One region of the Brevibacillus sp. M2.1A genome, then DNA from elsewhere that is predicted to be linked to it. Evidence: riboswitches for the same ligand, from Rfam matches in the RefSeq annotation. Region 1 holds a riboswitch; the other holds the start of a gene.
The links. Region 1 has a riboswitch for cyclic di-AMP ahead of HP567_RS18470 (CAP domain-containing protein). Riboswitches for the same ligand answer to the same signal wherever they lie in the genome.

Region 1 (5,001 bases):
AGCATTTCATACACGTGCGGGTTTTCTCGTTGGATGGTTTCGTTCAGCGTTGATGCTAATGAATGCATGGTAGCCTCCCTTTTCATATACAAACATCTATCTTTACCAATAAAGATAGCGTATCTACATGCATTTGTCACCCTTGCCCAACGGGATATTTCAGATTTTACGAGGTTCCTTTTGACAGCGAGGACCTGATTTGCTACCTTGAAATCGAAAACTGACTAATGCGGGAGGGAGAAGCAAATGGCTGAACGCAGGATCGTTCGCCTGGGGGACCCTGTCTTGCGTGAAACTTCAAAAAGAATACTATCCATTACTCCGCAGGTCGAAAAGATATTGGATGATATGGCCCAAACGATTTACGCTGCGAAAGGTCGAGCAGGCTTGTCTGCGATCCAGATTGGCATCCCGGAGCGTTTAGTCGTGATGGATTGCGGTAGCGGCTTGATTGAACTAATCAATCCGGTGTTGGTGGAAAAATCCGGTGAGCAGGTAGGGCTAGAAGCTTGTCTTTCGATACCAGGTGTTTTTGGAATCGTTCGTCGGGCGAATTATGTCAAAGTTCAGACGCTGAACCGCCAAGGACAAACAAAGACAATCGAAGCGGAAGATTTCCTGGCTCGGTGTATTCAGCACGAGATGGACCATTTGGAAGGAATATTGTTTATTGATCATACGGAAGAGATCTACTCAGCGAAAACAGGAAAGAAACTGAATCGCAAGGATTTGCTCCGGATACAAGATAAAAGTAGAAAAAATGGTGGAAATAAGCGACGCATAAACAGCAAGGAGATTGACTCATGAAACGTTGGAACATTATGTTAACAGGCTTCGGAACAGTAGGACAGCAGGTGGCTCGACTGCTGGAGCAGCGAAGGGAGAGGTACCGCGAGCTATATCAAGCGGATGTCAGACTCGTGGGAGTCGTTCGTTCAGCTTCCGGCCTCTACGATGAGAACGGAATCGATTCGGGAAAATGGGCAGACTATGCTCATACAAAACAAACAAGGAACCCATCTTGGAACGCGCTGGAATTTATCAAGTCAGCTCAAGCAGACGTGCTCATCGAGGCAGGTCCATCTGAAAAAGAGGGCGGACCCGGTCTTACTTTTATTCGTTATGCTTTGGAGAATGCCATGCATGCGATCGCCATTTCAAAAGGCGCACTTGTAGTCGATTATGCTGGCTTAGCCGCTCTTGCCAAAAAACATGGCGTCGCATTGAAAGGGAGTGGAGCAACAGCAGCAGCTCTGCCGACGATCGATCTGTTGCAGTATAACTTGGCAGGCTGTGAAGTAAAACGCGTCGAAGGTATTTTTACGGGAACGACAAACTTCGTGCTCACAAAAATGATGGAAGAGGGGCTCACCTGTGCAGAAGCAGTCGAGCTCGCTCAGAAGATGGGGATTGCCGAACCGGACCCTTCCTATGATATCGATGGATGGGATACAGCTTCGAAGCTCACGATCTTGGCAAACGCTGCTTTTGATGCGCAAGTAAAACTAACCGATATAACACGCGCAAGTATTCGCGAAATAACCTCGTTACAAATCGAGGCATGGAAAAAGCACTCGAAGATTCCCAAGCTGATCGGAACGATCCAAAAGGAAGCGAATGGCACGGTATCTGTCGCAGTAGATTTATGTGCGGTGGATCTTACCCATCCATTTGCATCTGTATCTGGTACGACAAAAGCCATACGGGTAGAAACAGATGTCATGGGGGATTTATTGGTCGTTGGAGGAAAATCAGATCCTGTGGCGGCAGCGGCGGCTGCCTTAAAAGACCTTGAACATATTATAAGCAGATAGGTTCATTTGCATGTGCTTCCAGTGTTCCTTAGGAATGAGTCGTTTAGAACCGCGTGCATACTAGGGATGTACCACCAATAACGGTGAGGGGGCCATACGGATGAAACAATCGTCTGATGTCAATGCCGAGCTGCAGCAAGTATCTGCTTACCCAACGAAGCAAGAAATGAATCAAAAGGATGTTGCTTTGCTCAATGAGCAGGAAAGCTGCTGTACCCCCAAAAAACAGGCGGCAGAAGCGAAGCGAAAGTAACGCGTACACGAAAAAGCCGGGTCTCGATTACGAGACACCGGCTTTTCGTTTATCAGGCAGTGTTCTACCCGATAAATTCTTGTACCCAGTAGCCATTTGTGAAGCCTACACCAATTTTTGTGAAATCAGGGTTCATAATGTTTTGGCGGTGGCCTTCACTGTTCATCCATTGTTGCATAACTTCTTGTGGACTCTGTTGACCCATGGCGATATTCTCGCCTGCAGTCGAGTACTGAATGCCATACTGCTTCATCATGTCAAATGGAGAACCGTACGTTGGACTGTTGTGGTCAAAATAGTTGTTAGCAGACATATCTTGTGCTTTTGCCAACGCTACTTTGGACAGTGCCGCATCCATTTGAACAGGTTTGAGACCTGCTTTTGCACGTTCTTGGTTCACCAAATCCGCGACTTGTTTCGCAAAATCACCAGTTTTAGCTTCATCCGCTTGATTTACCGGAGCGGCAGGCTGAGTGACATTATTGCTAGGTTGTGCTGGTGCCGTTTGAACTGGTGCTGGTTGTGCTGGAGCTTGTTGTACGGGTGCTGGTTGGAAAGTTCCTGGTTGAATCGGGCAAGGTTGTACAGGTGTTGCTTGTCCTTGCTTAACAGGTTGCATTGGCTGTACTGCTTGTGGCTGGCCAGGAACAAAGCCTTGTTTTTGGAAAAAGTTAAAGAACTGTTGTGCATTTGGTGCTTTTTGGAATTGTCCCATATTTTGACCCGCATTGAATTGGAATTGTCCGTTCTTCAATGGGCAGTTAGATGCTGCGGAAGCAGAAGAAGCAAACCCTGTCAAAGCCAAGCCCAGACCAAGAGTCATCGCGATTGTAACAGAACCAAAACGTTTCATTAAACAAATCTCTCCTTTTTTTGGCCTACGAGGTTAGTTGTCGGATTCGGATTGAGGAAACAACCCTACGCCAGTTCGGCGATTCACCCCAATGTGGAATAACTCATCCACAAAAAAGTCCCCCGCACTTCCTTTTCAAGAGGAAGTCTCGGCTTATTTCGTTTGGCATGAACAACGATATCAGACAATCCCAATCGAAATAAAGGAGTAATATATGGCAACTAGCTAGAATCGTTGATAAATTAGGCTCATTTCGCTTTGTTTGATTGTTCCTTCCATGCAGTTAAGCCGCCTTCCAATGCATTCGCATGAAAACCATGCTCACGAAGCAGAGCCGCAGCTTTTTGAGCTTTATTACCTGTTGTACATAAGGTAACGATCTGCACATTTTGCGCGAGTTTTTCGGTTTCTTCATCAAGTGGCTTGTCCTGTTCCTTCATAAGAAGATAAGGGACGTTTCGCGCCGACGCGTTTTCGTGAACGAGGCTGCCGGAAATAAATTTCTCGGAGTCGCGTACGTCCAATAAAAGTACAGGCACTTTCTTTTCAAGCATTTCGGATAATTGAATGGTTGTCAAAATATGATTTTCCAATGTAATCCCTCCCAATCCTATTGTAACAGAGTACCGCTTCGTCCAGAATAAGGCTGAACGGTTGCTTTTATTGGACAACCATGGTAGAATGAGGTTGCTACTTGAAAAATTGATACCTAATCATTCATCGAGGTGTTTGTATGCTGATGGATAACATTTTTGAATCCCCGATTCACACTGGCGCGGTCATCGGAGCCGCAAGGATGGAAGAGAGGAAGGGCTTTCATTGTTTTAGGTTTTCAAAAGGTTTAGTTTTTAATTTTGCAGTTCCGTCCTATGACATTCATATATTTGCTAAGTAAGTAAAATTCACATATCATGAAGGCGTATCACAGCACATGATTTGGTATTTCTTCATGATATGTGAGCTTTATTTGCTTCGGTAAATATGACTAGCATATTCAAATTGAATTTTTGGAGGTTTTTTTAGATGCAAACGAACGGAACAGTAAAATGGTTTAACGCAGAAAAAGGTTTCGGTTTCATTCAAGTAGAAGGCGGAGACGATGTATTCGTACACTTCAGCGCAATCCAAGGTGACGGTTTCAAAACTTTGGACGAAGGTCAAAAAGTTCAATTCAACATTGTTCAAGGCAACCGTGGCCCACAAGCTGAGAACGTAGTAAAACTGTAAGTCTCCTTTTAAAAGAAACTGTCCTTTCGAGGGCAGTTTTTTTGTCGTAGAACATAGAAGTAAAAAGGCGTTGGGATAGTCCCCAGCGCCTATTCGTGCATGCGAATCATTAAAAAAGGAACTATGGCGTCCCACCATAATTCCTCATTTTCTTCCTGCAAAATAGTTAAATACAAGTTTCGATATCGACAGTTTGGAATTGACTGTCAAGAACGGTAAGACCAACAACTTGACCGCCGCCGATAGAAGTACGGCCATAAGTGGTGAGAAGGACATTTCTGTTGTTTTCTGCTACGGTAAGGCGAACTTCATAGTGGAAAGAAGCGGGGACAAGCGCATTGAAAGCAGTGCGAGTATTCGCAGGGATAAATTGCGTAATGTCAAGCAAGGTGCTAACTGGATTCGTTTGCGTAACGGCGTTACCCCAGTTCAATACTTGCACACGTACTTCAACCTCTTCTGTGTTCAGGTTTACCAGGTCGAGGTGAGCAGTGACAGCTCGGGCGAGGTTATTTTGCAAAATACCAGTCGTTCTCACCGTATTTCTTCTTGGGCGTCTGTGATTTCTGCTTTCAGTATTACCTTGATCGTCGTCGTATTCGATTTCAGACATCCATGTTCACTCCATTCTTGTGTAATCTAGTGGGACAATAATACGATATTGTTTCTTGTCTTGATTTGTAACGGCGAACGTAAGGGGACGAGTAACTATTTTTGATAGAGGACGGTGGAGGGTTTGGGAGAAATGCCTGTATACAAGCAACTAGACTATACGGCTCGATTTGATTGGGGATACGAAGGGGTGGAACAGGTCGGAGCAGCATCGGATATGATCGTTATTATCGATGTACTCT
Region 2 (5,001 bases), 2.9 Mb from region 1:
GCGCACGATGGTATGGATTTGTTCCGCTCCGCCAAAGCCGTTCTTTGGGTCCGCCAAGTATTTCAAATCCATCTTTTTAAACATCCAGTGCGGCGTCCAGCCCGTTATGATAATTGGTTCCTTCGCTTCGTACGCCTTGATCAAAGCTGCTGTCATAGCGGCATCTGAGCCTTCGACAAGCTGCCATTTATCCAAGCCATACAGGTTCATGACTTCCTCTGTCTTTACCATCGAGCCTGCTCCTGCGTCGATTCCGATGATTTTGTAGTCGAGCTTTTCTCCTAGCGCGTTGTCCGACGTCTCAGAAGGAATCGGACCGACCACCGTTGCTGTCGGTATTTGTGTGTTTGTGTTTTGACTAGAGCATCCTGCGAGCCAAGCTGTCGCTCCCATCATGACTGCCAATATAGCTGGAATCATTTTGTTCATCATGTATTTCTCTCCTTTTTTCCTGCATGTTGGGTAAGTCGATCCAAGACGATAGCGATGATCACGATGGATAGCCCCGCCTCGAATCCTCTTCCTATATCCACTTGCGATACGGCGCGATATACGTCTGCACCCAAGCCTTTCGCCCCGATCATAGCCGCTATGACCACCATCGACAGGGCGAGCATGATGCACTGATTGACTCCCGCCAAGATCGTCGATTTCGCGTATGGCAGTTGTACTTTCACGAGCTTTTGCCACCCAGTTGCGCCAAAGGCGTCCGCCGCTTCCTCCATTTCCGCTGGGACCTGACGTATGCCTAAGTTCGTGAGACGCACGATTGGCGGCAAAGCAAAAATAACGGAGGCAATAACTCCCGGCACCTCGCCCAAACCGAAGAAAAAGATCGCGGGAATCAAATAAACGAACGCGGGCATCGTCTGCATCAAATCCAGTACTGGCGTAACCAGATTGCGAAACGTATCGTGTCTCGCGCAAAGAATGCCCACCGGAATCCCGATGACGATCGAAATCATGGTAGCAGTGAGGACGAGTCCCAATGTCTCCATCGTTTCATCCCAGTACCCCAAGTTGTGGATGAGAGAAAGTCCAACAACCGTAAAGACCATGGACGCTCTCCCTGCAAAAACCCACGCAGCGGCCCCCAGCAACAAGATGAGAATCAGCGAAGGTATCTCTGCCAAAACCGTAGAACAGTAAGTCACCATCGTGGAAATGACGATAGCCACCGGATCAAACAATACCCCTTTGTACTGGCCCAGCACCTCCACGAACCCTTCCATCCAACCGCCAATCGGCAGCTTAGGCACGGCGTCCATCACTCATCACCTCTGCTCTCTGATGCTCTTGTACATTGACTTTGCCTACCAGCCCGCCTAGCACCGCTCCTTTTACGATGACACCCAATAATCGCTGCTGGTCGCCCACTACAGCAATCGGGACGTGCAGGTCTGCCATCATCGGGAACAAGCTGTGCAGACGTGCGTCAGGCGAAACGGTAGGGAGGTCGGTTTTCATGATTGCCTCCAGCGAATCTCCCGTACCAATCGCAAGTGATACGTCATACGCCGTAATCAAGCCAAGCAGTGTGCGCTTTTTGTCCACGACGTACAAGCTGGACACGCCATTATCCATCATGAGTTGCAGCGCCACTCGGGCCCCTTTGTCAGGCGTGATTGCTTCTGCCCGTTTCATCACATTTTCAGCAACGAGCACCCTGGACAGGTCGGCATCCTCCACGAACTTCCGCACGAATTCATCCGCTGGGTCTGCCATAATTTCTTCCGGGCGGCCGATCTGAATGATCTGCCCGTCTTTCATAAAGGCAATCCGATCGCCCAGTCGCAACGCCTCATGCAAGTCATGTGTAATGAACAGGATCGTCTTTTTCATCGTCATCTGGAGCTCCAGCAGCTCATCCTGCATATCTTTTCGAATGAGTGGGTCCAGTGCACTGAACGCTTCGTCCATCAAGAGAATATCTGGATTATTAGCCAACGCCCGCGCCAGACCGACCCGCTGGCGCATCCCTCCGCTCAATTGATCCGGGTGCGCATTTTCCCACTCGGTTAATCCAACGAGCGCAAGTGCTTCCCGTGCTCTTTCTTGCCGGAGTCCTGGCGGTACTTGCTGAATCTCCAAACCAAACTCCACGTTTTCTCGTACCGACCGCTGCGGAAACAGGGCGAAATTTTGAAAAACCATCCCGAGCTTCTTCCTCCGCACCTCACGCAAAGCTGCTGCCTTCATGTCCACGATCTCTTCCCCATCGATCTCGATGCTTCCGCTCGTTGGGTCAATCAGTCGATTACACAGTCGGATTAAGGTGGACTTGCCGCTGCCTGACAGGCCCATAATGACAAAGATTTCACCTTCCTCGACTTCAAAGCTGACCTGATTGACACCGATGGACTGGCCAGTTTGCTTGTAAATTTGTTCTTTTGTCCGTCCTTCCGCCAGCAGCTTCAAGGCCAGTTCGGGCTGCTTGCCGAACACTTTTGTCAGTCGATCGACTTTCATTTTGGGCATGGTATCCCTCATCCTTCGTTTTTTCGTAAATGTAAAAAGCCCGCGAAGCTTCCACACTCAAGCAAAACCAAGCAGGCACGCTTGATTTTTACTCGTGTAGAAAATCCGCAGGCTTACGTAATACCTGGCGCCCATTTTCAGGACTCCCTGTACTCTGTCTTCCTGATTTCGATTGTCAGCGGTTTATGTCGTACCGACTGCCTCTCAGCGATCCACACCACTCCCTTCACGTTGTATCGGCGTAAGCTGCTCGTCGGTATTTCCATAAAAAATAGGCCGATCCATTCTTTTTCTCCAGAACAAAGGTCCCAAAGAAAAAGCCTGTATCGACCTATCACACGCCCGCAAGGAGTCCCCTTGTTGCGCATTATATGCCTAGACTTTATCCATTCATGACCTTCCCTGCTTTGGCCGACGAGGTTAGCTGACGGGTAGGATGGCAGAGAAGACATTTCCTCATCCCTCCTGATCACTCAGGATTAACCCCAAAAGATTGGTTCCCCCGCTTCCGAGAATATCGGAACTAGGCCGTATTGTGTTTTGTTGCTTATTTGATCGTGATTGTGACTTTGATTATACGCTCGCTTCCAGTTATTGTGAACGTTCATTTTCGTTGAATCAAACAGAATAGCGCCTTTCTTAATGAGTCGCATTGATTTAGATGGTTCATGCTCATCCAATTGAAGAATCACTTGGCTATCTTTCCCTTTTTATACACAAACCTCTACGCATACACGCTCCTCATAGGAAAAGCGCTGACTGATGTCCGTGACAACCTCCCAGTCATCCTCCCCGACCCGGATGGAATAAAGCAGTTCTCGCCCCTGAAATTGCACATGAGATACCTTTCCGATAACGCCTTCCATTCCTTGCTGCCACGCTGCGAGCTTCAACTGATCGGGACGAACCGGCAATATTTGCTGAGCGTGAAAGGAAGAAAAGTCGCGGGAAACAGCAATCGGTACCGCTGGCTCTCCTTGCCTCTCCAACAGAAAGGTATTGGGGCAAGACCAGTTTCCTTTTAAGAAGTTAGCCCGTCCCACAAACTTGGCGACAAAAGGCGATTGGGGCGAATAGTATATATCCTGCGGGCTACCTGCTTGTTCCACCCTGCCTCCTTTCATTACGACGATCTGATCCGCCATAGCCAGTGCCTCTGACTGATCGTGTGTGACGTAGACGATGGAAGTCCCCAGCTCGCGGTGAATAAATTGGATTTCCTTGCGCATTTGCATACGCAGCTCTGCATCGAGACTGCTCAATGGCTCGTCCATCAGAAGCAGCGTAGGGTTAAACACGATGGCCCGCGCCAGAGCAACGCGCTGCTTTTGTCCACCAGAGAGCTGATTGGGAAATCTCTCTTCCATTCCTCCAAGACCGACCATCTCCAGCATTTGTGCCACCCGTACCTTTGGATTATCTTTGTAAGCGGCAGGCACGTGCTTTTGATGTTGCAACGGAAACACGACATTCTCATAGACAGTCAAATGCGGCCAAAGTGCGAATGACTGAAACACCATACCAATCCGCCGCTCCTCTGGCGGCTTTCTTCTTGCCTGGTCCGCTACGCACTCTTGATTGATCCAGATTTCTCCGCTGGTAGGCGATTCAAAACCCGCCAATAGCCTAAGCAGTGTCGTTTTTCCGCAGCCGCTCGGCCCGAGCAAAGCAACGAATTCCCCTTGTCCAATTTGTAGATCCAGATGGTGGAGCACCGTCACATCTCCGAATTTTTTGGAAACGCCCTTCACTCTTGCACTGTTCATCCCTGTATCCTCCGTTGCCAATATCGTTTCCATAAACCGCCCATTGTCAAAGCCAGCAGGATGGCCACTACGATCAACGAAGAAAGGGCCGTGCTATGAGTCGTTGATCCCGCCTGCTCAAAGCTAAAAATAACGACACCGATCGTTTCCGAACCGGATGACCACAGAAGCGATGATATTGTCAATTCAGTAAATGCTGTCAGGAACACTAGAAACAAGCCTGTTGCCATTCCCGGTGCATAGAGCGGGAGCAATATCCGGGACCACCTCGTCCAAAATCGACCACCGTTGATCCGTGCTGCTTCTTCTACTTCCTTGCCCACCTGCATAATGGAGACCGTACTGCTTTTTACTTGCAAGATCAAAAAGCGAGTCACATACGCAATCAAAATGAGCCAAACCGTTCCATATATTCCTGGCTGCCAGCTGGGAATCGGCTCGATCCACGTTAAAATCATCGCCAGACCAAGCACCATACCGGGCAAAGCATACGGCAAAGCGACAGCCCCTTCCATTACTTTTCCCATAAAGGAAGGCCGATGGATGCGCCAGTAAGCGAACCATGTTCCAGCCACCACGCACAAGACGCCAGTCAAGCAGGCCAGCATCAGGCTATTGCCGATGGCCGCTCTCGTTCCAACATGGTCAAACAATACAAACGCAAAATGCTTCCATGTCAGATTTTGCGGAACAAAAGGCAACCCATACGCCTTGATGAAAGCGTTCGCTGCCATGGACAAGAGAGGAAGCACACTCG

Region 2: another riboswitch for cyclic di-AMP. It lies ahead of HP567_RS04795 (quaternary amine ABC transporter ATP-binding protein); the one in region 1 lies ahead of HP567_RS18470 (CAP domain-containing protein).

What each region holds. Positions count from the first base shown of each region.
Region 1 covers NZ_JABSUY020000001.1:3,845,625-3,850,625, reverse strand. The annotation lists gene HP567_RS18490 (aminotransferase class I/II-fold pyridoxal phosphate-dependent enzyme) at 1-68, opposite strand, end outside; gene def (peptide deformylase) at 247-807, shown strand; gene HP567_RS18480 (homoserine dehydrogenase) at 804-1,814, shown strand; gene HP567_RS18475 (hypothetical protein) at 1,915-2,067, shown strand; gene HP567_RS18470 (CAP domain-containing protein) at 2,132-2,920, opposite strand; cyclic di-AMP (ydaO/yuaA leader) riboswitch at 2,928-3,084, opposite strand; gene HP567_RS18465 (rhodanese-like domain-containing protein) at 3,169-3,513, opposite strand; gene HP567_RS18460 (cold-shock protein) at 3,944-4,147, shown strand; gene HP567_RS18455 (hypothetical protein) at 4,314-4,685, opposite strand; gene HP567_RS18450 (2-phosphosulfolactate phosphatase) at 4,893-5,001, shown strand, end outside.
Region 2 covers NZ_JABSUY020000001.1:963,849-968,849, reverse strand. The annotation lists gene HP567_RS04805 (glycine betaine ABC transporter substrate-binding protein) at 1-432, opposite strand, end outside; gene HP567_RS04800 (ABC transporter permease) at 429-1,268, opposite strand; gene HP567_RS04795 (quaternary amine ABC transporter ATP-binding protein) at 1,252-2,478, opposite strand; cyclic di-AMP (ydaO/yuaA leader) riboswitch at 2,872-3,018, opposite strand; gene HP567_RS04790 (ABC transporter ATP-binding protein) at 3,189-4,244, opposite strand; gene HP567_RS04785 (ABC transporter permease) at 4,241-5,001, opposite strand, start outside.